DNA from 2 places in the Peribacillus sp. NPDC101481 genome. Region 2 is predicted to be linked to the other one. Evidence: a T-box and tRNA genes for the amino acid it is inferred to sense, from the RefSeq annotation. Region 2 holds a T-box; the other holds one or more tRNA genes.
What was found. The T-box of region 2 lies ahead of serS (serine--tRNA ligase). A T-box ahead of a tRNA ligase gene usually reads a tRNA of that ligase, here a tRNA-Ser.

Region 1 (17,382 bases), on a different contig from region 2:
TGAGGACCAATAGAAAAAACCCTTGCTTTCTTTTGCAATCTTTTGTATCATACAGAAGTCAAATCGTAATCATTTCGTTTTTACCACATAAAATTCAAATCGTAATCAATACGAATTATAAAGGAGCATTTCATATGAAAATTCGAGCATTGCTCTCGCTTTTCCTTGTTACTGCGGTATTTCTGTCAGCCTGCGGCAACTCGAAGGGAGAATCGAGTAAAGAAGAAACCAAGGATGCCTTGGATATTTATACGACGGTTTACCCTTTACAATACTTCACTGAGGCCATTGGCGGGGAGTACGTAAACGTCGAAACGGTTTATCCTCCCGGAACGGATGAACATTCATTCGAACCCTCTCAAAAGGATATTGTGAAAATGGCTGAATCAGACCTGTTTTTCTATATTGGCTATAATCTTGAAGGCTTTGTAACCAAGGCTGAACCTATTCTAAGCAAAGAAGGCGTCAGCACAATTGCGGTGGGGGAAACGGTTCACCTTGATGAAGATGAAGACGAACATGCTCATGAAGAAGACGGTCATGACCATGGGGGCGTTAATCCGCATTTGTGGTTAGATCCCATCTATTCCATTGACATGGCTAAAACCATCAAGGACGAATTAACGAAAAAAATGCCGGAACAGGAAGAATATTTCAACAGCCAATTCAATGAGCTTTCCGAAAAGCTTGAAGCACTTGATGAAAAATTCTCGACGACGATCGAGTCAGGCCGTACCAATAAGATCATCGTTTCCCATTCTGCATATGGTTATTGGGAGGAACGCTACGGATTAGAACAAATTGGCGTGACAGGACTTACGTCTTCAAACGAACCTTCTCAAAAGGAACTGGGAAAAATCGTAACCATGGCTGAAGAAGAAGACTTGAACTACGTCATTTTTGAGCAGAATATCAGTTCTAAACTAACCGAAATCATCCAAAAGGAAATGGGAGCGAAATCACTTGAGCTCCATAATCTTTCAGTGTTGACGGATAAAGATATTGAAGCCGGCGAAGATTACTTTAGTTTAATGGAAAAGAACATCAAGACACTGCAAACTGCATTGCAATAGACGAGAAAGAAGCGGATTCCATTGGATCCGCTTCTTTTTGTACATCGGTACTATAAAGAGTTCTTTTCTCTTTGTCAGCTTTCGGCAAAAACACCTGCCCTTATTTGAGTTGGAGTTTCGGTTCTTGACAAAGTAAATTGATTGCTGATAGCCTCCTGTTCTTAAGCAACCTATGATAAGCTTTAATTATTACAATTTATGAAACAATCAAATTTAAGCTTAGAGAGGGAGAATATGAAAAAGATCATAATTGGAAGTTTAATGTTTCTACTCCTATCGATGCTAGTTGCTTGCACAGATGAAAAAGATGATTTCGCTAGAATTCATCCAAATCTTTTGCCTAGTGAGGGTCATAAGTATTCGCTCCAAGCCGTTGGAAAAGAAATTACATTTGATTTACTAGAAGAGAGTAATATAACCAATGTGGGCCCAATTACGAATGAAGTATCTTACAAGTCATTGAATGAGCAATATCCAAAACTTGAATTAAAGAAAGAACCTGCATTCATCGTGTTTGATGAAAATGGTTTGGTTTTAAAAACATATGATTATGAAGAGATGATGGATTTTTTACAAAATCAAGACGAGTAATTCTATCGGGAACTATAAAGAAGAAGGGAACCCCTTTCTATGGGATTCCCTTACGTTAGTTATTCCTTTAAATGCTTCTCACGGATCTTTTCCATTTTCGTCATCAATTCGGTTCCAATCGTTGATTCGAAATCCGGATAAATGACAGTCATCTCATTCATCCATTCTTTCTTTTCTTCATCTGACAGTGTATAGATGTCTATATTCGATTTTTGCTGGATTTCCCGAAGCTGTTCCTGATTCAATTCATTTGATTTGATCCATAGCCATTTCGTTGTATCATCCATCGCCCTTTGGATTTGCTGCTGAATATCCAAAGGGAGCTTGTTCCAAAACGGCTTGTTTATCATGACGACATACCCTAAATAACCGTGGTCACTGATCGTTAAATAATTTTGCACCTCATATATTTTCTTGGAATAAATATTCGAAATCGTATTTTCCTGGCTGTCCGTTTCTTTAATTTCAAGGCTTTTATATGTTTCATTAAACTGCAGCTCAGCAGTTGTAGCCCCAAAATGCTTGAATTGAGTTTCCAGGACTGCACTTGGCATGATTCTAAAATTCTTTCCTGCAAAATCACTTGGATGCCGTATCGGTTTACTGCTTGTGATCTGTTTATAGTTATTCGACCAAAATGCGAGCCCCTCGATATCGATGGTATTCAGCTGCTTTAGCAGCTCTTCCCCCACTTCCCCATTCAACGCTTCCTGCAAGGCAGCGTCCGTTGGAAAAACGTAAGGGAGGTCCAATAGCATCCACTTCTTTGATATGCTCGTAATTTTAGATGTAGTCGGTGCAATCATCTGCACCTTGTTTTCTTGTAATGCTTCGATTTCTTCATGATCACTATATAATGATTGATTAGGATAAACTTCAATTTTGACACGATGATCGGTATATTCATCGACAAGTTGGGCAAATCGGTTCGCAGCAAGACCTTTAGGTGTATTTTCGGCAACGACATGACTGAACTTGATCACGATTTGATCCTTCATCCCGACCTGCTCCTCATCCTTCGGCAAATTGAAACCGAAGCTTGTAAAGAACGATTGAAACGATATATACACGGCTATCAACAGCCCCAAGCCAATTAATAAGAAGTACCCCCATAACGCACGCATTCCGACAACTCCTCACCGCTCACTTCACATTATCACTATTCTATCACAGCTTTTTGCTGTCGTAATACAATGCGCGAAAAATAGCGAAAAGTGATAGAAATTCTGTTACTATAAAGTATAGAAGTAATGGAGGAAAAACAATGGATAAATCCTTTCATATGCCCATTCAAATTAAAATCACCCTGCTATCATTCGTAATCGTCGCTTTTTCGATACTAATAGGCGGGATTTTTATATTCGGAAATATCGTTTCGGTCAGGGAAGATGAAATTGGCAAACGATCCATGATAACTGCCCATACCATTGCCGAACTCCCTGAAGTACAAAAATTGGTCCGAGAGCCCAAAGGATGGACACAGCTCAATCCGATTATTGAAAACTTAAGGAAAATCCATCAAGCAGATTATATAGTTGTGCTCAACAATCAGCATATACGTTATTCCCATCCGGTGTACAGCCAATTGGGGACCCCTTCGGAAAGCAGTGATGAAAGTGCTGCGTTCGCTGAGCACGAGTATCTTTCAAAGGCGGCTGGCGAACTTGGCATTTCCGTCCGCGCCTTTGTGCCGATCCTTGATAAAGATAGAGAACAAATCGGCGTCGTACTGGTTGGGAATATCTTGCCTACCATACCGGAATTAATCAAGGACTTGAAAGGCGAAATCGCGATTATCCTGGTCCTTACACTTCTATTCGGGGTATGCGGCTCATGGCTCATGGCAAAAAGGATAAAAAAAGAGACCTTCCAACTTGAACCCCATGAAATTTCACGGATGTTGGTTGAAAGGACAGCTGCTTTTAATGCCATGCATGAAGGGGTCATCGCCATAGATAATAATCAGACCATCACGATTTTCAATGAAAAGGCTAAGCAAATTTTCAATATCAATGGTGCGGTCATAGGCAAGAATATCAATGATATTATACACGATACCCGTCTCCCGGAAGTGCTTGACCGGACATCTCCCATCTTTAATCAGGAGATCTCCGTTCAAAACAGGAATATTGTAAGCAACCGGGTACCGATAAAGATTGCGGAAAAAACGATTGGTGCCGTGGCCATTTTCCAGGATCGCACCGATGTGACGAAGCTAGCTGAAGAGTTGACTAGTGTCAAAGCATTCGTTGAGGCTCTGCGCGTTCAAAACCATGAACATATGAACAAACTTCATACGATAGCAGGATTGATCCAGCTAGGCAATCTTGACGAAGCGTTGCATTACATTTTTCAGATTACGGAAGAACAAGAGGAATTGACCAGGTTTTTAACGAAGCACATTCACGATGATAATTTAGTGGGGCTGATATTAAGTAAGATCTCCTTGGGTAGGGAACTCGGAATCAAGCTCATCATGGACCAGCACACGAAATTGGACCGCTTCCCCGCTGATTTGGATCATCACGATTTTGTTTTGATAATCGGAAACCTGATCGAAAACTCATTCGCAGCGTTAAAGCATTGTTCAGAGGAAACAAAACAGGTTTATCTATCCATCTACCAGGATGAACTTCATTGTCAAATCGTGCTTGAGGATAACGGACCCGGCATTCCCAAGGACATTCATAAAGATATATTCGAGTATGGTTTTACAACAAAAGGTGCGGAAGGATCAGGAATTGGTCTTTATCTAATAGACCAAATTGTAAAAAAAGCGAACGGCGAAATGAAATTCACGACACGCCCTGACGAAGGAACAAGCTTTTTTCTTTCTTTTCCGATGCACGATATAGAGGAGAACCAAAATGACTAACAAAATTCGTGTACTTTTAATTGAAGATGACCCAATGGTCCAAGAGGTCAACAAACAGTTCATCGAGCGCCTGCCTGCCTTTAAAGTCGTTGATACAGCTTCAAATGGGCTTGAAGGTCTGGAAAAAATCAGGCAGTCTAAACCCGACCTTGTCATTTTGGACATCTTCATGCCATCTTTAAACGGGGTTGATACACTTTATCAAATCAGAAAAGAGCAAATGGATGTGGATGTCATCATCATTTCAGCGGCAAATGATCAGAAAACAATCAGAAAAATGATACAGAACGGGGCATTTGACTATTTAATCAAGCCATTTAAATTTGATAGGCTAAAACATACGCTGGAGCAATATTTTGCTTTTCGGATGGAGGTTGAACCTGACCATCAAATTTCTCAAAATCAACTCGACCGAATCCTCTTTCAAAATAAAAAACATTCTGTAGCGAGTCCGAAATATGATGTTCCCAAAGGATTGAATGGAGCGACTCTTGAGCAAGTGACGAAGTTCATTAAGACCCAGCCTGGGTCACTATCTGCAGAAGAAGTGGCTGATGGGATTGGAATCGCCAGAGTTACAGCAAGGCGCTATCTTGAATACTTGCATGGCGAAGAAGTCCTTCAGCTTGACGTACAATATGGCAGCATAGGCCGTCCAGTCAATAGATACCGGCTTCAAAAACCTTAAAAACGCATGGGGACCGGCTTGAAATGGTTCCTTTTTTACTTTTATTCTTTACGCACCTGTCTTCCGGTCATATAGGCCCCATTTTCTCTTCAAAAGAAACAGTTCGCACTCTTCCAAAGATGTCACTTCTTTTATGACATAGTCAGGCATGCCCCTTCTTAGTAGAATCTCCGCAATAAGGTACGGTTTTTTCTTCATACACTCTCCCCTCCCTTTCCCTTGGTTGCTATTCTTTTAATTTCATTATACAAAATAATCCAGTAAAGAAAAAATAGACAAAGCCCCATTTTCCAAAAAAATATGATCTATCCGGCCAATTTATCTGATTTTTCTAAAATCTGGACAATAAAAAAAGTTCCTGGTTGATTTCAGTCATTCGTTCCCTTTCCGCAGACTGACTGTCTGCCAAGCCTCATCGAATCAAGCATCCAGCGTGATCTTGGCTAGCCAGTTATTCGACAGAAGTGTCGCAAATTTCTTCAATTTAGTAAGAGTTTTAACAGGAAAAGCAATGAATTGATTTGTTAGTATCCTATTAAAATCATTTCCCAAAAGGGTGGGGTTTCCGTCCAAGGAAATTTTAATTGGGTGAGTTATATAGACAGGGGGAGTGAGAGGAGTTAAAGGATTATCAATATTTGGTCAAAAGAGGTGGGCAATGCACCTCCTTTGATGTTTTCACTTGTACAACTTACTATATGTAGTCAATTCCTTTAGCCGCTTTTCATTGATGGCAAAACCGATTCCAGCTTTATCGGGAACTTGGATCATGCCATTTTCGACAAGTACTTCAGGATATATTATATCTTCATCCCAATAACGGGATGAAGATGATATATCCCCGGGAATCGTGAATCCTTTTAATGTGGCAAGTGCAATATTATGTGCACGTGAAATGCCAAATTCAATCATACCGCCGCACCAAACTGGCACATCATTTCCCAGGCATAAATCATGGATTCTTACAGCTTCCATCCAGCCGCCGACTTTAGCCATCTTAATGTTGATCACTCCACAGCTCTGGAGCGTCAGCGCACTTTTGGCATCATGAAATGAATTTATGCTTTCATCAAGGCAAATGGGTGTCTGCAGCTGTTTCTGCAAAAATGAATGTTCGACAATGTCGTCATGTCCCAGCGGCTGTTCAATCATCATCAGCTTAAACGCATCAAGCTTCTGAAGGTGTGTGATGTCATCAAGAGTGTACGCTGAATTGGCATCTGCCATGAGCGGGATATGAGGATAGGCCCGACGGATTTCCGCTAAAAACTCCAGATCATTTTGAGGATTGATTTTTATTTTATAACGCTGGTAACCAGATCCGGAAAAATCCTCGATCTGGCGCATCGCATCTTCAATATCATTGGATGCAACGACTACACCAGCGGCCACTTCACTTCGTTCGCCGCCAAACAGCCGTCCGAGGTAGACTCCTTTCTGCTTCGCATATAAATCGAGGATTGCCTGCTCTAAAGCTGACTTCGCCATCGCATTCCGCCGGATTCCGCTCCATAAGTTCGGCAGCTCATCAGGATGCTTGATCTGACTGGCCAATGTCAACGGAATTAAGAAGCCATCCAATATATGAAAGCATGTTTTGATCGTTTCCTCGGTATACCAAGGACTTGTAAAAGGGACAGCTTCACCGTATCCAATCAACCCATCCTTATCCATGGCTTCTACAATTATCACTTCCCGATCGCTTACCGTTTCGAGATGCGTCTTGAATGGCCGTTTTAAAGGGGCCTTAATGAGCTTTAGGGAAATGGAGGATAACTTCATTTCCCTTCCCCCATTTCCTTCTTCAGTTCCCGTCTCAGAAGCTTGCTTGCGCCATTACGGGGAAGCTCCTTACAAAGAATCACGTTCCTGGGAATCTTATAGGATGCTAAATATCCCCTGCAATATTCCAGCAGTTCGCTCTCATCAAGCTCTGCACCTTTATGCAAGACGACAAAAGCAAGCGGGACCTGCCCCCACTTTTCATCGTCAGTCCCTGTCACTCCCGCTTCGAAAACATTAGGATGCATACTGAGGACGTTTTCAATCTCGGCCGGATAGACATTTTCACCGCCGGAGATGATTAAATCCGAACGTCGGTCAAGCACATATAAAAAGCCTTCCTCATCAAGATAACCAAGATCCCCGGTATAAAGCCATCCATCGGTAATCGCCTGCTGTGTAGCGTCCATTCGATTAAAATAACCTTTCGTGACATTCGGACCTGAAACCACGATTTCACCCACTACACCCGGTTCACACATAGTGCCGTCTTTCTCTATCCGTAACTGCGAAGGAAACAAAGGCTTCCCAGCTGATCCGATTTTTGACATGCTGTACTCCGGTGCCAGCGTCACAATCTGTGAAGACGTTTCGGTCATCCCATATGATTGATAGACGGGAATCCCTTTCTCCTTACAGGCTTCAAGTAAATGGACGGGTGCAGGGCCGCCGCCCAACAGGAAACAACGAAAGGTTTTTGGATAGCTTGTTCCATTCAATTCCTGAACCATCCTATTCAGCATCGCCGTCACGACCGATACGATCGTCACGCCATTTTCCTGAATGCTCCGGTTCGCCTCCCGTTCATTGAATCGTTCCGCCAAAACGACTTTCATGCCATAAATCACATTTTTCATCAGAATGGATAAACCGCTAATATGAAAGATCGGAACCGCACAATACCAAGAATCCTCCTCATGCAATCCAAGGTTCAGAACCGACCCTACTGCACTCCACCAATGGTTACCGAATGTTTGGATCACACCCTTTGGATTTCCTGTAGTACCTGATGTATACATGATTGTAGCGGTATCCTCAAGGTAAAACTCTTGAAGTATTTCCGCCGTGCCTTCATTCGGCAATTCCTCCATTAAATGAAGGTTCAATTCCGGGAGAACCTCACTAATATCAGAAAGTTTGTCGGAGAAGGCACCCTCTGAAACCAAATAGGCAGTCCCACTATCCTCGATCTGCCAGGACAGCTCTTTTGCCGTTAACTTATTATTCAGCATCACAATCTTCACACCGAGATAAAATAGTGCATGTATAACGACAACACCATCAATATGGTTACGGAGCAAAACCGCGCATGAATCACCGGAGCCCAGACCAATGCTTGCCAGCTTACCAGCCATCTTCTCCGATAATGTATGCAGTTCAAGAAAGCTATACGTATGACCTTCAAACTCAATTGCCGGGCGCCCAGGTGAAAGATGCGCCCGATTTTTCAGCCAGTTCGGCAACTTTTCTTCTGCCATTGCTGCTTACCCTCTTCCATTTTGATATAGAAAACAGCCCGGCGATTTTCCGCCAAGCTGTCAGTCTCATCGATTCACGCGTTTCATTAAGGGAAACGAGGGAATTGTCCAAAGTCCGGATTGCGTTTTTCTTTGAATGCATCGCGGCCTTCTTTTGCTTCTTCTGTTGTATAGTATAAAAGTGTAGCGTCACCAGCCAATTGTTGAAGACCTGCAAGGCCATCAGTATCAGCGTTCATTGCCGCTTTCAAGAAACGAAGTGCCGTTGGGCTCTTCTCAAGCATTTCCTCACACCATTTAACCGTTTCCGCTTCTAATTGGTCTAAAGGTACGACCGTGTTGACCAATCCCATATCCAATGCTTCCTGTGCATTGTATTGACGGCATAGGTACCAGATTTCACGTGCCTTTTTATGACCGACGATACGTGCAAGGTAGCCAGAACCATAACCAGCATCAAAGCTTCCAACATTCGGTCCAGTTTGTCCGAAGACTGCATTGTCAGCAGCAATCGTTAAGTCACAAACCACATTCAAGACATTACCGCCGCCAATTGCATAACCTGCGACCATGGCTACGACTGGTTTTGGAATAACACGGATCAAGCGTTGTAAATCAAGAACGTTTAGACGTGGAATATTATCTTCACCAACATATCCGCCATTCCCACGTACTTTTTGGTCTCCGCCTGAACAGAATGCTTTGCCGCCTACACCCGTCAAAATAATGACACCGATGCTGGAATCATCACGCGCCCTTGCGAATGCATCAATCATTTCAGCAGTCGTTTTTGGTGTGAATGCATTATGTACATGTGGTCGATTGATGGACACTTTCGCAATCCCGTTATATTTTTCATACAAAATCTCATCATACTCACGTATCGTTTCCCATTGAATCGTCATCTTAATTCCTCCTTTTATTTCGCTTTAAAAACTCACTTATTATTTTACCAAACTTTTCTCCAACTTCCACATGAATCGCATGTCCCGCATCATTTATTATTTTCCATTCGGCGCGCTTCAGCTTTTTTTTCATCGAGTCCGCTACTCGACAAAACTTATGGTCGAGTTCACCGGTTATAAGGAGCACCGGGAAATCAAGGGTTTGCAGTTGTTCCCAGTATGAAGCCTGATTGCCGGTCCCCATACCAAGAAGGCTATTGGAAAGGCCGGCAGGGTCATTTGCCAACCGCTGCTCCCGAATGGCTGACCTGGTTTTGGCCGACAACCGTTTTTGACTTTCAAACAGAGGGATGTTTTCCCATTGATTCACAAACGCTTCCATGCCATTTTCAAGAATCCTTTCGGCAAGCTTCCGATCATTTTCCCTTCGGATTTCACGTTCCCCTTCTGTTAAAAGGCCCGGTGAAGCGCTCTCCAATATCAATGTATCAACATACTCAGGAAACAAACAGGCAAAACCCAACCCGAGCCTTCCGCCCATCGAGTAACCAAGGATATGGGCTTTCGGGAAATGCAATACATCCAAAATATACTTAATATCCTCAGCGACACGCTCCATTTCATACCTTCGATGATCGGCTGGTGACGCAGACATACCATGTCCGATGATATCGACCATGATTAACGTATACCTGTCACTCAGTAGCGGAATGAGGAATTTCCATGTATCCCGATTTCCTGTAAATCCATGTAAAAGTACAAGAGGATCTCCATTTCCCGTTATTTCAACAGCATAATTGACATCCTTGCTGACAATATTCATGATATTTCCCCGTCTAACACCATTTTTATTTCCTGGGAAACAAAGCTCCACAAATTTCGATGCTTTTGTAGATTGGACTCTCTTTCTGTCGGAACTTCAATGATTTTGAGTCCTTGGATTTCGAATGACTCTGTAAATACATTCTCTAGCTCATCCCAATTTTGGACCTTGTTGTATTTACCGCCATAAAGCTCGGCAGTATGGGAAAAATCAAGCCCATGAGGCGTACCGAATAGCGTTTCGAAATGTTCCCTCTCATTCGCCTGCGGCAAGAAGGAGAAAATGCCGCCGCCATCATTATTAACCAGCAATATCGTGATATTTTGTTTTTGAAGTTTTGCCGCAAGCAAGCCATTCATATCATGGAAAAAGCTTAAATCCCCGATTGCCAGCACTGTATTTTTTGATACCGTGCTTACGCCAAGCGCAGTGGAAACGACACCATCGATACCATTCGCCCCACGATTTGCAATGGTTTTGATTCCTTTACCATTATTCAAAAAGAAAGTATCCAAATCGCGTATGGGCATACTATTCCCGACAAATAACGTCGATTCCAACGGCATCATATCAGCAAGCAGGGCGAAAAGCTTGCCTTCGCTTAACTCCGCTTCATCTCTGACGGAGGCTAAGGCCTCCTTCGTCGCTCCGTTGACGGTTTGCCATAACCGAAGCCATTCATCATCAGGAGAGGGAGTAATGCTTTCAGCAATTCGCAAACAAAAATCTTTCTCTTCGCTGTAAATCATATTCGTTGCCAATCCGGCTGGTTCGCGCCAGCCTGATCCGCCATCGACGACCAAAGTGATTGCCTGTTTTTGTTTTTTCATGAATAACAATAACGGTTTAGAAACAGGCATTGCCCCGAATCGCAAGATCACTTCCGGCCTGAAAGCCGCTTTTGCCGTTTCATCGCGTAGAAACGTATCATAAGAATCAATAATTACGGCTTTGTCATGACTTCCGCTCCTTAACTGTGAAAGGGGATCAGCCAGTACCGGAAAAGCAAGTTTTTCCGCTAATGCGACGATGGCTTCCTTCATCTCTGGATGAGGTAATTCGCCACATACAATCATACCTTGCTTAGCTTGTGACAATGTAGTTGCAACAGCTTCTATTTGTGATGATGACAGTGACAGTTCTCCACTTTCAATCAACACTGCAGGCGTCATTTTATTTTGCCTGCACTCCTTTGCTTGCTCCAAATCAGGAATCAGTGGTTCGCGAAGTGGGAAATTCAAATGCACAGGCCCTGCAGGTTCAGCTGCAGCTGTTGCCACTGCCCTTGCACCGACAGTTCTGGCATACCGCATCATTCCATCCGTGCTTTCAGGAAGTGCCATTTCGACAAACCATTTTACATGTCTCCCGTAAAGGTGTATCTGATCGATCGCCTGCGGGGCTCCGACATCACGCAATTCATGCGGGCGGTCAGCGGTAAGTACAATAAGCGGCACTCTTGAATAGAAAGCCTCAATGACGGCTGGGTAATAGTTTGCAGCGGCTGTACCTGACGTACAAAGAAGTCCGACTGGTTCTTTTAGGGCCTTAGCCAAACCAAGGGCAAAAAAAGCAGCCGAACGCTCATCCACATTAATATGAATTTCAATATCAGGATGTTCCACCAGCAACAAAGCCAGGGGTGTGGATCGTGAACCAGGGCTCACCACCACATGCTTCACCTTATTTTGTGCCAGCTCATCGACGAATGAAGCAGCATAAGCTGTCAATGCATCTCGGTCATTCATTAAGATTTCCTCCTAAAGCACTTAACATCGGATTGAATTTAATCCCCGTTTCCCGGTATTCACTTTCGGGAGTCGAATCTTCCACTACTCCGCAACCGGCAAAGAGCGATGCCTCATTATTCTGTATTAGTGCAGAACGTATCCCAACAGCGAATTCCCCGTTTCCATACGTATCCACCCAACCTAAGGGACCCGCATAAAAGCCACGTTCCAGACCTTCCATTTCCCGAATTCGGACAACGGCCTTTTCTTTGGGAAGTCCGCCCATAGCAGGTGTTGGGTGGAGATTCTCGACAAATTCAAAAATCGTGACACCTTCCTTTGATATACCCCGGACCGGTGTGTACAAATGCTGGATATGACGGTTTTTCATAAGTGTCGGTCGGGCCGGGACCACCACCTTTTCGCATACTGAATCAAAGGCATTGGATATCATCGAAACGACATATTGATGTTCTTGTAAATTCTTTTCATCATGAAGCAATTCTTCACCAAGACAAACATCTTCCTGCTCATCTTTCCCTCGTCCCATCGATCCAGCAAGACAGGTAGAAAAAACTTCATTTCCCTGTTTCTTAATCAAACGTTCAGGGGTGGCACCCACAAAACAGTCACCACCAGCCTCCAAACTGAAAATATAACTCAATGGCTGCTCAGCAATCAATTGTTCAAGCACTTTCCCTGAATCGATGGAACGTTCAAAACCAAGTCGAAGCTCCCTTGCCAAAACGATTTTGTCGAGATCTGTCGTCTTGATTTCCTGAACAGCCTCTGCGACAGTTCGCTTCCATTCCTCAGGTTCGACTTCCCTCTGCATAACCAGGGAATTTGCACCCAATCCATTGCCATCCAAGCTTTCGAAAAGGAAAGCTTCCCGTTCATTTATCATATCTATGAAGAGTTTTTCTGAATCATCAGGCGAACAAAGTAAGTTTGTCGTTAAGTAAGCTTGTTTCCCCACTATTGACAGCATGAAGGCAGGTATATAAAAAAGGTTGTCCCCGAACTGATTCCAAAGGAGCGTACTGTCAGTTTCATAATCAAAAGAAAAGCCCCCAAACAGTAAAGGACCTGTCGCTTCTACATCGGTCACTCCTGTTTTGACAGCATTATTCTGCAGTTTGATCCAGCTCTTTTCGACTTCTCTATAACGTTCGGCATTCGATGCCGCTTTGAGTTTCTTAACATTGCCTAAACCGGTGATGGTTATTTCCTTTGCAGGGTCCTCCCAGAAAAAGCGTTCACCCGCGTACCGTTCTCTTCCAGCTTGATAAAATGAAAGGGGGTTGTTGCATTTAATCTTCTTAATATGACTGAATAGAACTTGATCATTCAAGTCCTTCGCCTTTTGTATAGCTGAAGCCAGTCCCTGAAACTGTTCAGTTTCCTCTGAGATAGCCAAAAAAATCCCCCCAAATGTACATTTTAAAAGCTTTTTAACCTATTTAAAGATACACCTCACTTGAACCCCATGTCAATAAAACGCCCCTTTACCGAACGATTCTTTCCTGCTTTTTTCCTTATTATATGAATCTTAGCGAATGTAGAGAAATACCCTGGATTTTGGAAATGGATCATCCAGGAATTCCAGTTATCGCCCTTACCCACTTTTCCTGCATTTATTAGGATAACCTTTTGTGCAACATTTCAATATTTGTTATAATTTCGAGAGAACCAATAATGATTTTGAGGAGAGAAATAATGCAAACAGAATACGATGGACTTCCCCTTAAACGGACCTGGAAGATTTGGTGGGAGTTAATACGTCCACATACACTAACCGCAGCTTTTGTCCCAGTCTTACTTGGAACTGTGATTGCACTTTTGGAAGATGGAGTGAATTGGTTACTATTCGCTGCCATGATGATTGCCAGTATCCTGATTCAAGCTGCAACCAATTTATTCAATGAATACTACGATTTCAAGAGAGGCTTGGATACGGAGGAATCCGTAGGCATCGGCGGCGGGATCGTCCGTCATGGGATGACCCCCAAACTAATCATGAGCTTGGCCCTATGCATGTATGCCATCGCCTTGATAATTGGAATCTATATCTGTGCCGCATCATCTTGGTGGCTTGCTGCAGTAGGACTGGTTTGCATGCTTGTCGGCTATCTTTATACAGGCGGTCCCCTGCCCATTTCATATACACCATTCGGGGAACTTTTTTCTGGATTGTTCATGGGCTTTTTGATAATCTTGATCGCCTATTTCATTCAAACCGGTGATGTTTCTTCAACAGCCATCTTAATTGCCATTCCAAGTGGGATTTTGGTTGGGCTGATCAACTTATCCAATAACCTACGTGACCATGATGGAGATAAGGCTCATGGGCGCAAAACGATGCCTGTAGTGATGGGCAGGAAAAACGCCCTGACATTCATGGCAATCATGTTCGCCTTCTCTTATCTATGGCTTGTTGGGCTAGTCCTTACCGGAAGCGTAACGGCGTGGATTCTCCTTGCCTTCCTTAGCATACCGAAGGCCATGGCCGCAATCAAAGGCTTCGTAGGCAAAACGCAGCCGATCACGATGGTCCCGGCAATGAAAGCCACGGCCCAAACGAACACCTTCTTTGGCTTACTCATGGCCATTGGATTATTCATCAGCTATCTTATATAATCTCCGAGGACTGAGCTCATCCGCTCAGTCCTTTTTTCTATCTTCCGTTGCATATTGTTTTCCTATACTCCAATTCGGGTAATAGATAATACAACCATCTTACCAATATAAAATGAGATTTGGACTTTAGAAGGAGTGAATCGGATATGGCAACGAAACAACAAACGCAAAAATTAAAAAATGAACTGCTTCAAGAAAAAAATGAGTTAAGTAGAAGAATTCAAAATGATGAACAATCCGTTCTGGATAAAAGCCAGACGGAATCCGTAGGGGAATTATCATCTTATGATAATCATCCTGCTGACCTAGGAACCGAATTATTCGAGATGGAACGGAATCAAGCACTCGATGAGCATGCACAATCAGAAATGGAGAAAATCGAGGAAGCATTAAAAGCATTGGAAGAAGGCTCGTATGGCCAGTGTAAAACCTGCAATAGGGAAATCCCCATCGAGAGGCTTGAAGCGATCCCAAGCACCCTCTACTGTGTCGAGCATGCCCCGGAAGTTCCTAATACACAAGAGCGACCAGTGGAAGAGGATATATTGATTCCATCCAAGGGTGATCATTTTGAAAACCGTCATGGAAATGAAGTAGTGGATAAAGAGGATAGCTTTGGTGAAGTCGCCAAATTCGGTACATCCGAAACGCCATCTGATTACACCGGCGATCATGACAATTATAATGACCTTTATAAAACCGAGGATGAAACGGATGGATTTCCAGAAGACTATGAAGGATTTGCAGCAAATGACATCGAAGGAAAAAACAGGGTGGATATACCGAACAAGAAGCAAAAGGAATATGAAGATACATTAGAAGAAGAAAATATCGATTCCCAGCTTGGGGACATCCCTTATAAACAAAAAGATAGTTATATCAATGAAAAGAAATGAAAAAAAGAAGCATACATGAATGTATGCTTCCTTTTTTGTTATGACCCGTACGGGATTCGAACCCGTGTTACCGCCGTGAAAGGGCGGTGTCTTAACCGCTTGACCAACGGGCCAAATGGCGGAGAAGGAGGGATTTGAACCCTCGCGCCGCTCGCGCGACCTACACCCTTAGCAGGGGCGCCTCTTCAGCCTCTTGAGTACTTCCCCATGGCTCCGCAGGTAGGACTCGAACCTACGACCGTTCGGTTAACAGCCGAATGCTCTACCACTGAGCTACTGCGGAACAATATGAATATGGTGGGCCTAAATGGACTCGAACCATCGACCTCACGCTTATCAGGCGTGCGCTCTAACCAGCTGAGCTATAGGCCCATATTTGGAGCGGGTGAAGGGAATCGAACCCTCATCATCAGCTTGGAAGGCTGAGGTTTTACCACTAAACTACACCCGCGAAATGGGGCGACTGATGGGAATCGAACCCACGAATGCCTGAACCACAATCAGGTGCGTTAACCACTTCGCCACAACCGCCGTAATATGAAAGATATGGTGGCTCAGGACGGAATCGAACCGCCGACACAAGGATTTTCAGTCCTTTGCTCTACCGACTGAGCTACTGAGCCACATTTGTATTAAATTTAAAAAATGGCGGTCCCGACGGGAATCGAACCCGCGATCTCCTGCGTGACAGGCAGGCATGTTAACCGCTACACCACGGGACCTAATAATTGCGGGGACAGGATTTGAACCTGCGACCTTCGGGTTATGAGCCCGACGAGCTACCGGACTGCTCCACCCCGCGACGGTAATAATGAAACTATTTGCATCAAGTTTTCGTGTATATAGTTTTTTCGCTTCCTCTATGTAAGGTTGTTTAAAAACAACTTGCTGCTTTTTAAAAAAATGGAGGAGGTAGAGGGATTCGAACCCCCGCGGGATTTGACTCCCCTGTCGGTTTTCAAGACCGATCCCTTCAGCCGAACTTGGGTATACCTCCACGGCATTAAAAAGTGAATATGGTGGACCTTGTAGGACTCGAACCTACGACCGGACGGTTATGAGCCGTCTGCTCTAACCAGCTGAGCTAAAGGTCCTTATATTTATTGGTAGCGGCGGAGGGGATCGAACCCCCGACCTCACGGGTATGAACCGTACGCTCTAGCCAGCTGAGCTACACCGCCAATATAATATAAGTATCTGATTGAAAAATGGTGGAGCCTAGCGGGATCGAACCGCTGACCTCCTGCGTGCAAGGCAGGCGCTCTCCCAGCTGAGCTAAGGCCCCATTCATTAAAAATCACGTGGTCGGGAAGACAGGATTCGAACCTGCGACCCCTTGGTCCCAAACCAAGTGCTCTACCAAGCTGAGCTACTTCCCGCAATAAACATGGTGCGCCCGGCGGGAGTCGAACCTACAACCTTCTGATTCGTAGTCAGATGCTCTATCCAATTGAGCTACGGGCGCATATTAAGATGGTGCCGAGGACCGGAATCGAACCGGTACGGTAGTCACCTACCGCAGGATTTTAAGTCCTGTGCGTCTGCCAGTTCCGCCACCCCGGCACATACGAAAAGTGGAGCGGAAGACGGGATTCGAACCCGCGACCCCAACCTTGGCAAGGTTGTATTCTACCACTGAACTACTTCCGCATGTAAGATGCGGGTGAAGGGACTTGAACCCCCACGCCTTGCGGCGCCAGATCCTAAGTCTGGTGCGTCTGCCAATTCCGCCACACCCGCATATAAAATGGTGAGCCATGAAGGATTCGAACCTTCGACCCTCTGATTAAAAGTCAGATGCTCTACCAACTGAGCTAATGGCTCGTGCTTGTACTATCTTAAAATGGTGCCGGCAAGAGGACTTGAACCCCCAACCTACTGATTACAAGTCAGTTGCTCTA
Region 2 (5,284 bases):
TCAGGTAATGAAAAAGCTGACGAATCTTTGTTTAGTGATAGCATGAACTGTCCTTCTGCTAAATTATATCGTATTGGGGACGTGGCATTATGATTGGGGACGCCATCTGTTTTAAAATGCAGTGTCCCAGGAGCTTCTGAAATACTGTAAACTTGATTCGTTTTTGCTTTCAAAAATTCTTCCAACCGACTGCTGGACATCTGATAGGTATCCAATACTGCTGAAGGTAATTGAAAGCCATTCAAAGATGGTAACATGGCGATGAAATTTTTCTTTGAAACAGACCATGTAAAGTTTTGCATATCTGGGATTTCCTTCATTAATGTTCCCATGGAAAACTTTTCACCTTCCAGATGCTTGATGTGAAATAACTTCTCGGCAATGCAGGTGAAAAGTCCATTCTTTTGCGTTTTCACTTCGTCCTTTAAAAATTCATATTGTTGTTTTTTCTTTTTTCTTGTTGTTACCCCATGGGCAAGCATCGAAGTTGATTCCGGATAGTAAGGATCAATCGTGAGCAGACATGCCTTTAATAATTGTGCGAATCCATAAAATGTAAGTATTGGTTGTATGGAAAGTGGTGCAATGGCAGCCTGATTATAATAAGTTTTAGCATGTTCAAGATGGTAAATAAATGGATAACAATTATCGTAACTTTTTATTTCCGCTTCTGCTATTTTTTCGTGCGTGTAACATTTTTGTAAAAAAAGTTGTGAGGAAGATGCGGAAAAAAAAGGTGTATATTTATCGAAATTATCATTGTTTTCAGGCATTGCAGCTATCCTCCGAATTAATAGAATAATCAAACTTTTATTTCTCTTCTTGACAGTAGTATGTCCTATTGATAACCTACAAATAATATTTTTAAGCAGGAGGGGAAAATAATGTGGGAAAATAAATTTGCAAAAGAAGGTTTAACCTTTGATGATGTCCTATTAATTCCAGCGAAATCAGAGGTTTTGCCGAAAGATGTTAACCTTCAAGTCAACTTAGCTGAAAACTTAAGGCTCAACCTTCCTATCATCAGCGCAGGAATGGATACCGTGACGGAAGCTGAGATGGCAATTGCCATGGCTCGTCAAGGCGGATTGGGTATCATTCATAAAAATATGTCCATTGAAGCACAAGCTGAACTGGTGGATAAAGTAAAACGTTCAGAAAGCGGTGTAATTACCGATCCATTTTTCTTAACGCCGGATCACCAAGTATTCGATGCAGAGCATTTAATGGGTAAATATCGCATTTCAGGTGTTCCTGTAGTCAACAATATAGAGGATCAAAAGCTTGTGGGTATCATTACAAACCGTGATTTGCGATTTATTTCCGATTTTTCCTTGAAGATTTCCAGTGTCATGACTGTAGAGAATCTGGTCACAGCGCCAGTGGGAACTAACTTGGAACAAGCAGAGAAGATTCTTCAAAAATACAAAATTGAAAAGCTTCCCCTTGTGGACGATAATGGTGTCCTTAAAGGACTTATTACGATCAAGGATATCGAGAAAGTCATCGAGTTCCCGAATTCGGCGAAAGATAAGCAAGGAAGATTACTTGCAGGTGCTGCAGTCGGCGTGACCAAGGATACAATGAAGCGTGTCGAAATGCTGGTTAAATCCCATGTCGATGCAATTGTACTTGATACTGCTCACGGTCATTCAGAAGGCGTCCTTGAAATGGTGAAGGAAATCCGCGGGACATATCCTGAATTGACGATCATTGCCGGTAATGTGGCAACAGCCGAAGGTACGAAAGCATTGATCGAAGCTGGAGCTGATGTAGTGAAAGTGGGAATCGGACCTGGGTCAATCTGTACGACAAGGGTTGTAGCTGGTGTAGGTGTTCCGCAAATCACGGCAGTCTTCGATTGTGCGACAGAAGCAAGAAAACATGGTAAAACGATCATTGCTGATGGCGGAATCAAATACTCTGGTGATATCGTTAAAGCCCTAGCTGCAGGCGGACATGCAGTAATGCTTGGCAGTATGCTTGCCGGTGTAACTGAAAGCCCAGGCGAAACGGAAATTTTCCAAGGCCGCCGATTTAAAGTGTATCGGGGTATGGGCTCTGTTGCTGCAATGGAAAAGGGATCTAAAGATCGCTACTTCCAAGAAGATAACAAAAAATTCGTACCGGAAGGCATCGAAGGCCGCCTTCCATATAAAGGACCTTTATCAGATACCATTTTCCAGCTGATTGGCGGCATTCGTTCAGGTATGGGATATTGCGGTACAGCAACATTGGAAGAGTTGAGGGAAAACTCTCAATTTGTCAAAATGACTGGTGCCGGATTAAGGGAAAGCCATCCTCATGACGTCCAAATTACAAAAGAAGCACCGAACTACTCAATGTAATGAATTTAACATATAATCGTCATTAAAATTTATTGTTAAAATAGACAGAGTCTGCGATTACTCTGTCTATTTTTTTTATTTTTTCTGTGATAAACTAGACAAGGTGTCAAGGGAATTACATAAAGTTTCTTCTTTGTAATAGAGATTAGCTTAAAAGTTGGAGGTATTGGAAATTGAAAAAAATCAGCAAGATGACCCTCATTTTCACTTTTGTTTTTGTTCTTGTTATGTCGCAATTTGCCTATCAACCGGGGGAAGCTGTTGCTGAATCTGATAATTTAGGTTTAAAAGCAGAGGCAGCCATCATCATTGATGGTGAAACAGGACAAATCGTGTATGAAAAAAATGCCGATAAAGTATTAGGGATTGCATCCATGTCTAAAATGATGACAGAGTACATCATAATGGAGTCAATTGAAAATGGGAAAATCAGTTGGGATCAAAAAGTTAAAATAAATAAATACGTACATGACCTTTCAAAAGCACCCAATTTGTCGAATGTCGGGTTAACGGAAGGTGAAGATTATACAGTTAAGGAACTATATCAAGCTATGGCCGTCTATTCCGGAAATGCGGCAACAGTAGCTTTAGCACAGCTAGTTTCCGGTAGTGAAAAGAGCTTCGTTAAGTTAATGAACGAAAAAGCGAAGGAATTAGGCTTGAAAAAACATAAATTCGTTAATGCCAGCGGCTTGAATAACAGCGATTTATTAGGGCAATTTCCTTCAGGTGATGAAGATGATGAAAATATCATGACAGCAAAAGATACTGCACTTCTTGCTTATCGTTTAATAAATGATTATCCGGAAGTGTTGAAAATCGCCAGCATCCCTAAATTGAAGTTCCGTGATGGAAAAGAATATCCGAACTTCAACTGGATGCTGCCTGGACTGATATTTGAATATAAAGGCGTAGATGGACTAAAAACGGGATCTACTGACTTTGCCGGATATGGACACACAGGGACGGTTATCCAGGACGGTCAGCGCTATATCACGGTGGTCATGAAGTCCACTAATAAAAACGAACGTTTTGCGGATAGCACTAAGCTTATGAACTATGCTTATGCAACCTTTAAAAAGGAAAAAGTCCTTCCTGCCAACTACCAGGTGAAAGGGAAAGAAACACTTTCTGTAGTGAAAGGCAAGGAAAAAGACGTTAAGATTCAATCTGAAAAAGCGATCGAGCTACTTGTTGAAAATGGTGAGAAAGACAACTATAAAACAGATTTAGTGATCGATAAAAACAAATTGAATGATGATGGTAAGCTGACTGCACCAATCAAAAAAGGTGAAAAGCTAGGTTACATCACAGTCACTCCTAAAAAAGGTGAAGATTACGGGTACATCAACGGAGATCAGGTTAAGGTTAACGTCGTAGCTGCTGAATCTGTTGAAAAGGCAAACTGGTTCGTACTATCAATGCGAGCGGTTGGCGGATTCTTTGGTGACGTATGGAGCAGTGTAGCTTCCACTGTTAAAGGCTGGTTTTAAGTTTCACGTATAAAACGGTTGCGTAATGTATAAAATTATAGTACATTATGGAAAACAATCTGATTATATAAGAAAGCATTGACAGGAAATAGTAACAAGTATTTCTTTCTATAGAGAGCCGATGGCTGGTGGAAATCGGTGTGAGAGTTTTGTGAATCCCTCCTGGAGCAGAGTATGGAAAGCCCTTTTGGGTCAGTAAGTACTTTCGGTTAAAAGCCGTTATCGTGATAAGTGGTAGGCGTTTTAGATAGGCCTTCAACTAGGGTGGCAACGCGGGTTAACTCTCGTCCCTTCTTCAGGGGACGGGAGTTTTTTGCGTTCTTTGATAAAACATAAAAATATTAAGGAGGAACTGAAAATGTTGGATTTGAAATATGTAAGAAATAATTTTGAAGAAGTGAAGCGTGTATTGCAATTTAGAGGAGAAGATTTGACCGATTTAGGTAAATTCGAGGAACTGGATGTAAAGCGTCGGGCTTTGATTGCTGAGACGGAAAAGTTGAAAAGCCAAAGAAATGAAGTTTCACAGCAAGTGGCTGTATTGAAACGGGAAAAAAAAGATGCAGATCAGCTGATTGCCCAAATGCGTGAAGTTGGTGACCGTATCAAAGGGTTCGATGATGAACTTCGTGAAGTGGAAGCCCAGTTGGAAACATTACTTCTTTCCATTCCGAACATTCCGCATGAAAGTGTGCCTGTTGGTGAGACGGAAGACGATAATGTCGAAATCCGTAAATGGGGAGAACTACCGGAATTCAAGTTTGAACCGAAACCACACTGGGATGTAGCCGGAGATCTAGGTATCCTGGATTTTGAACGGGCAGCAAAAGTGACCGGAAGCCGATTTGTATTTTATAGGGGCCTTGGTGCTCGATTAGAACGTGCATTAATTAGCTTTATGTTAGACCTTCATGTTGAGGAACATGGATATGAAGAAATGCTGCCACCATATATGGTTAACCGTGCAAGCATGACTGGCACAGGTCAATTGCCAAAATTCGAAGAGGATGCTTTCCGTATTGAAAGTGATGATTACTTCTTGATTCCTACAGCTGAAGTCCCGGTGACAAACTTCCATCGTGATGAAATCATGAGCATGGACGATCTGCCGATAAGCTATGCGGCATACAGTGCTTCTTTCCGTTCAGAGGCAGGATCTGCAGGTCGTGATACACGCGGGTTAATTCGTCAGCACCAGTTCAATAAAGTTGAACTAGTGAAATTCGTGAAGCCGGAAGATTCTTATGCAGAGTTGGAAAACCTTACAGGGCATGCCGAAAAGGTCCTTCAATTGCTAGGTCTTCCATACCGAGTGCTAAGCATGTGTACGGGAGATCTTGGTTTCACAGCTGCTAAAAAGTATGATATCGAGGTTTGGATCCCGAGCTATGGAACGTACCGCGAAATTTCTTCTTGCAGTAACTTTGAAGCATTCCAGGCTAG

Region 1: it encodes a tRNA-Ser, which carries the amino acid that the T-box ahead of serS (serine--tRNA ligase) is inferred to sense. The anticodon was not compared.

What each region holds. Positions count from the first base shown of each region.
Region 1 is NZ_JBIWNJ010000005.1:155,770-173,151, forward strand. Features, by position in the region: gene yidD (membrane protein insertion efficiency factor YidD) at 1-13, shown strand, start outside; gene ACIROD_RS24085 (metal ABC transporter solute-binding protein, Zn/Mn family) at 135-1,073, shown strand; gene ACIROD_RS24090 (hypothetical protein) at 1,308-1,664, shown strand; gene ACIROD_RS24095 (DctP family TRAP transporter solute-binding subunit) at 1,724-2,788, opposite strand; gene ACIROD_RS24100 (ATP-binding protein) at 2,929-4,539, shown strand; gene ACIROD_RS24105 (response regulator) at 4,532-5,227, shown strand; gene ACIROD_RS24110 (hypothetical protein) at 5,276-5,425, opposite strand; gene menC (o-succinylbenzoate synthase) at 5,906-7,009, opposite strand; gene ACIROD_RS24120 (o-succinylbenzoate--CoA ligase) at 7,006-8,487, opposite strand; gene menB (1,4-dihydroxy-2-naphthoyl-CoA synthase) at 8,574-9,392, opposite strand; gene menH (2-succinyl-6-hydroxy-2,4-cyclohexadiene-1-carboxylate synthase) at 9,394-10,215, opposite strand; gene menD (2-succinyl-5-enolpyruvyl-6-hydroxy-3-cyclohexene-1-carboxylic-acid synthase) at 10,212-11,963, opposite strand; gene ACIROD_RS24140 (isochorismate synthase) at 11,956-13,365, opposite strand; gene ACIROD_RS24145 (1,4-dihydroxy-2-naphthoate polyprenyltransferase) at 13,665-14,585, shown strand; gene ACIROD_RS24150 (TraR/DksA C4-type zinc finger protein) at 14,732-15,481, shown strand; tRNA gene ACIROD_RS24155 (tRNA-Glu) at 15,523-15,594, opposite strand; tRNA gene ACIROD_RS24160 (tRNA-Ser) at 15,598-15,688, opposite strand; tRNA gene ACIROD_RS24165 (tRNA-Asn) at 15,690-15,764, opposite strand; tRNA gene ACIROD_RS24170 (tRNA-Ile) at 15,777-15,853, opposite strand; tRNA gene ACIROD_RS24175 (tRNA-Gly) at 15,859-15,932, opposite strand; tRNA gene ACIROD_RS24180 (tRNA-His) at 15,937-16,012, opposite strand; tRNA gene ACIROD_RS24185 (tRNA-Phe) at 16,029-16,104, opposite strand; tRNA gene ACIROD_RS24190 (tRNA-Asp) at 16,128-16,203, opposite strand; tRNA gene ACIROD_RS24195 (tRNA-Met) at 16,210-16,283, opposite strand; tRNA gene ACIROD_RS24200 (tRNA-Ser) at 16,386-16,478, opposite strand; tRNA gene ACIROD_RS24205 (tRNA-Ile) at 16,499-16,575, opposite strand; tRNA gene ACIROD_RS24210 (tRNA-Met) at 16,586-16,662, opposite strand; tRNA gene ACIROD_RS24215 (tRNA-Ala) at 16,691-16,766, opposite strand; tRNA gene ACIROD_RS24220 (tRNA-Pro) at 16,784-16,860, opposite strand; tRNA gene ACIROD_RS24225 (tRNA-Arg) at 16,870-16,946, opposite strand; tRNA gene ACIROD_RS24230 (tRNA-Leu) at 16,956-17,044, opposite strand; tRNA gene ACIROD_RS24235 (tRNA-Gly) at 17,057-17,131, opposite strand; tRNA gene ACIROD_RS24240 (tRNA-Leu) at 17,140-17,221, opposite strand; tRNA gene ACIROD_RS24245 (tRNA-Lys) at 17,230-17,305, opposite strand; tRNA gene ACIROD_RS24250 (tRNA-Thr) at 17,326-17,382, opposite strand, start outside.
Region 2 is NZ_JBIWNJ010000011.1:7,446-12,729, reverse strand. Features, by position in the region: gene ACIROD_RS26135 (YaaC family protein) at 1-773, opposite strand, end outside; gene guaB (IMP dehydrogenase) at 885-2,348, shown strand; gene ACIROD_RS26125 (D-alanyl-D-alanine carboxypeptidase family protein) at 2,522-3,841, shown strand; T-box leader at 3,911-4,136, shown strand; gene serS (serine--tRNA ligase) at 4,200-5,284, shown strand, end outside.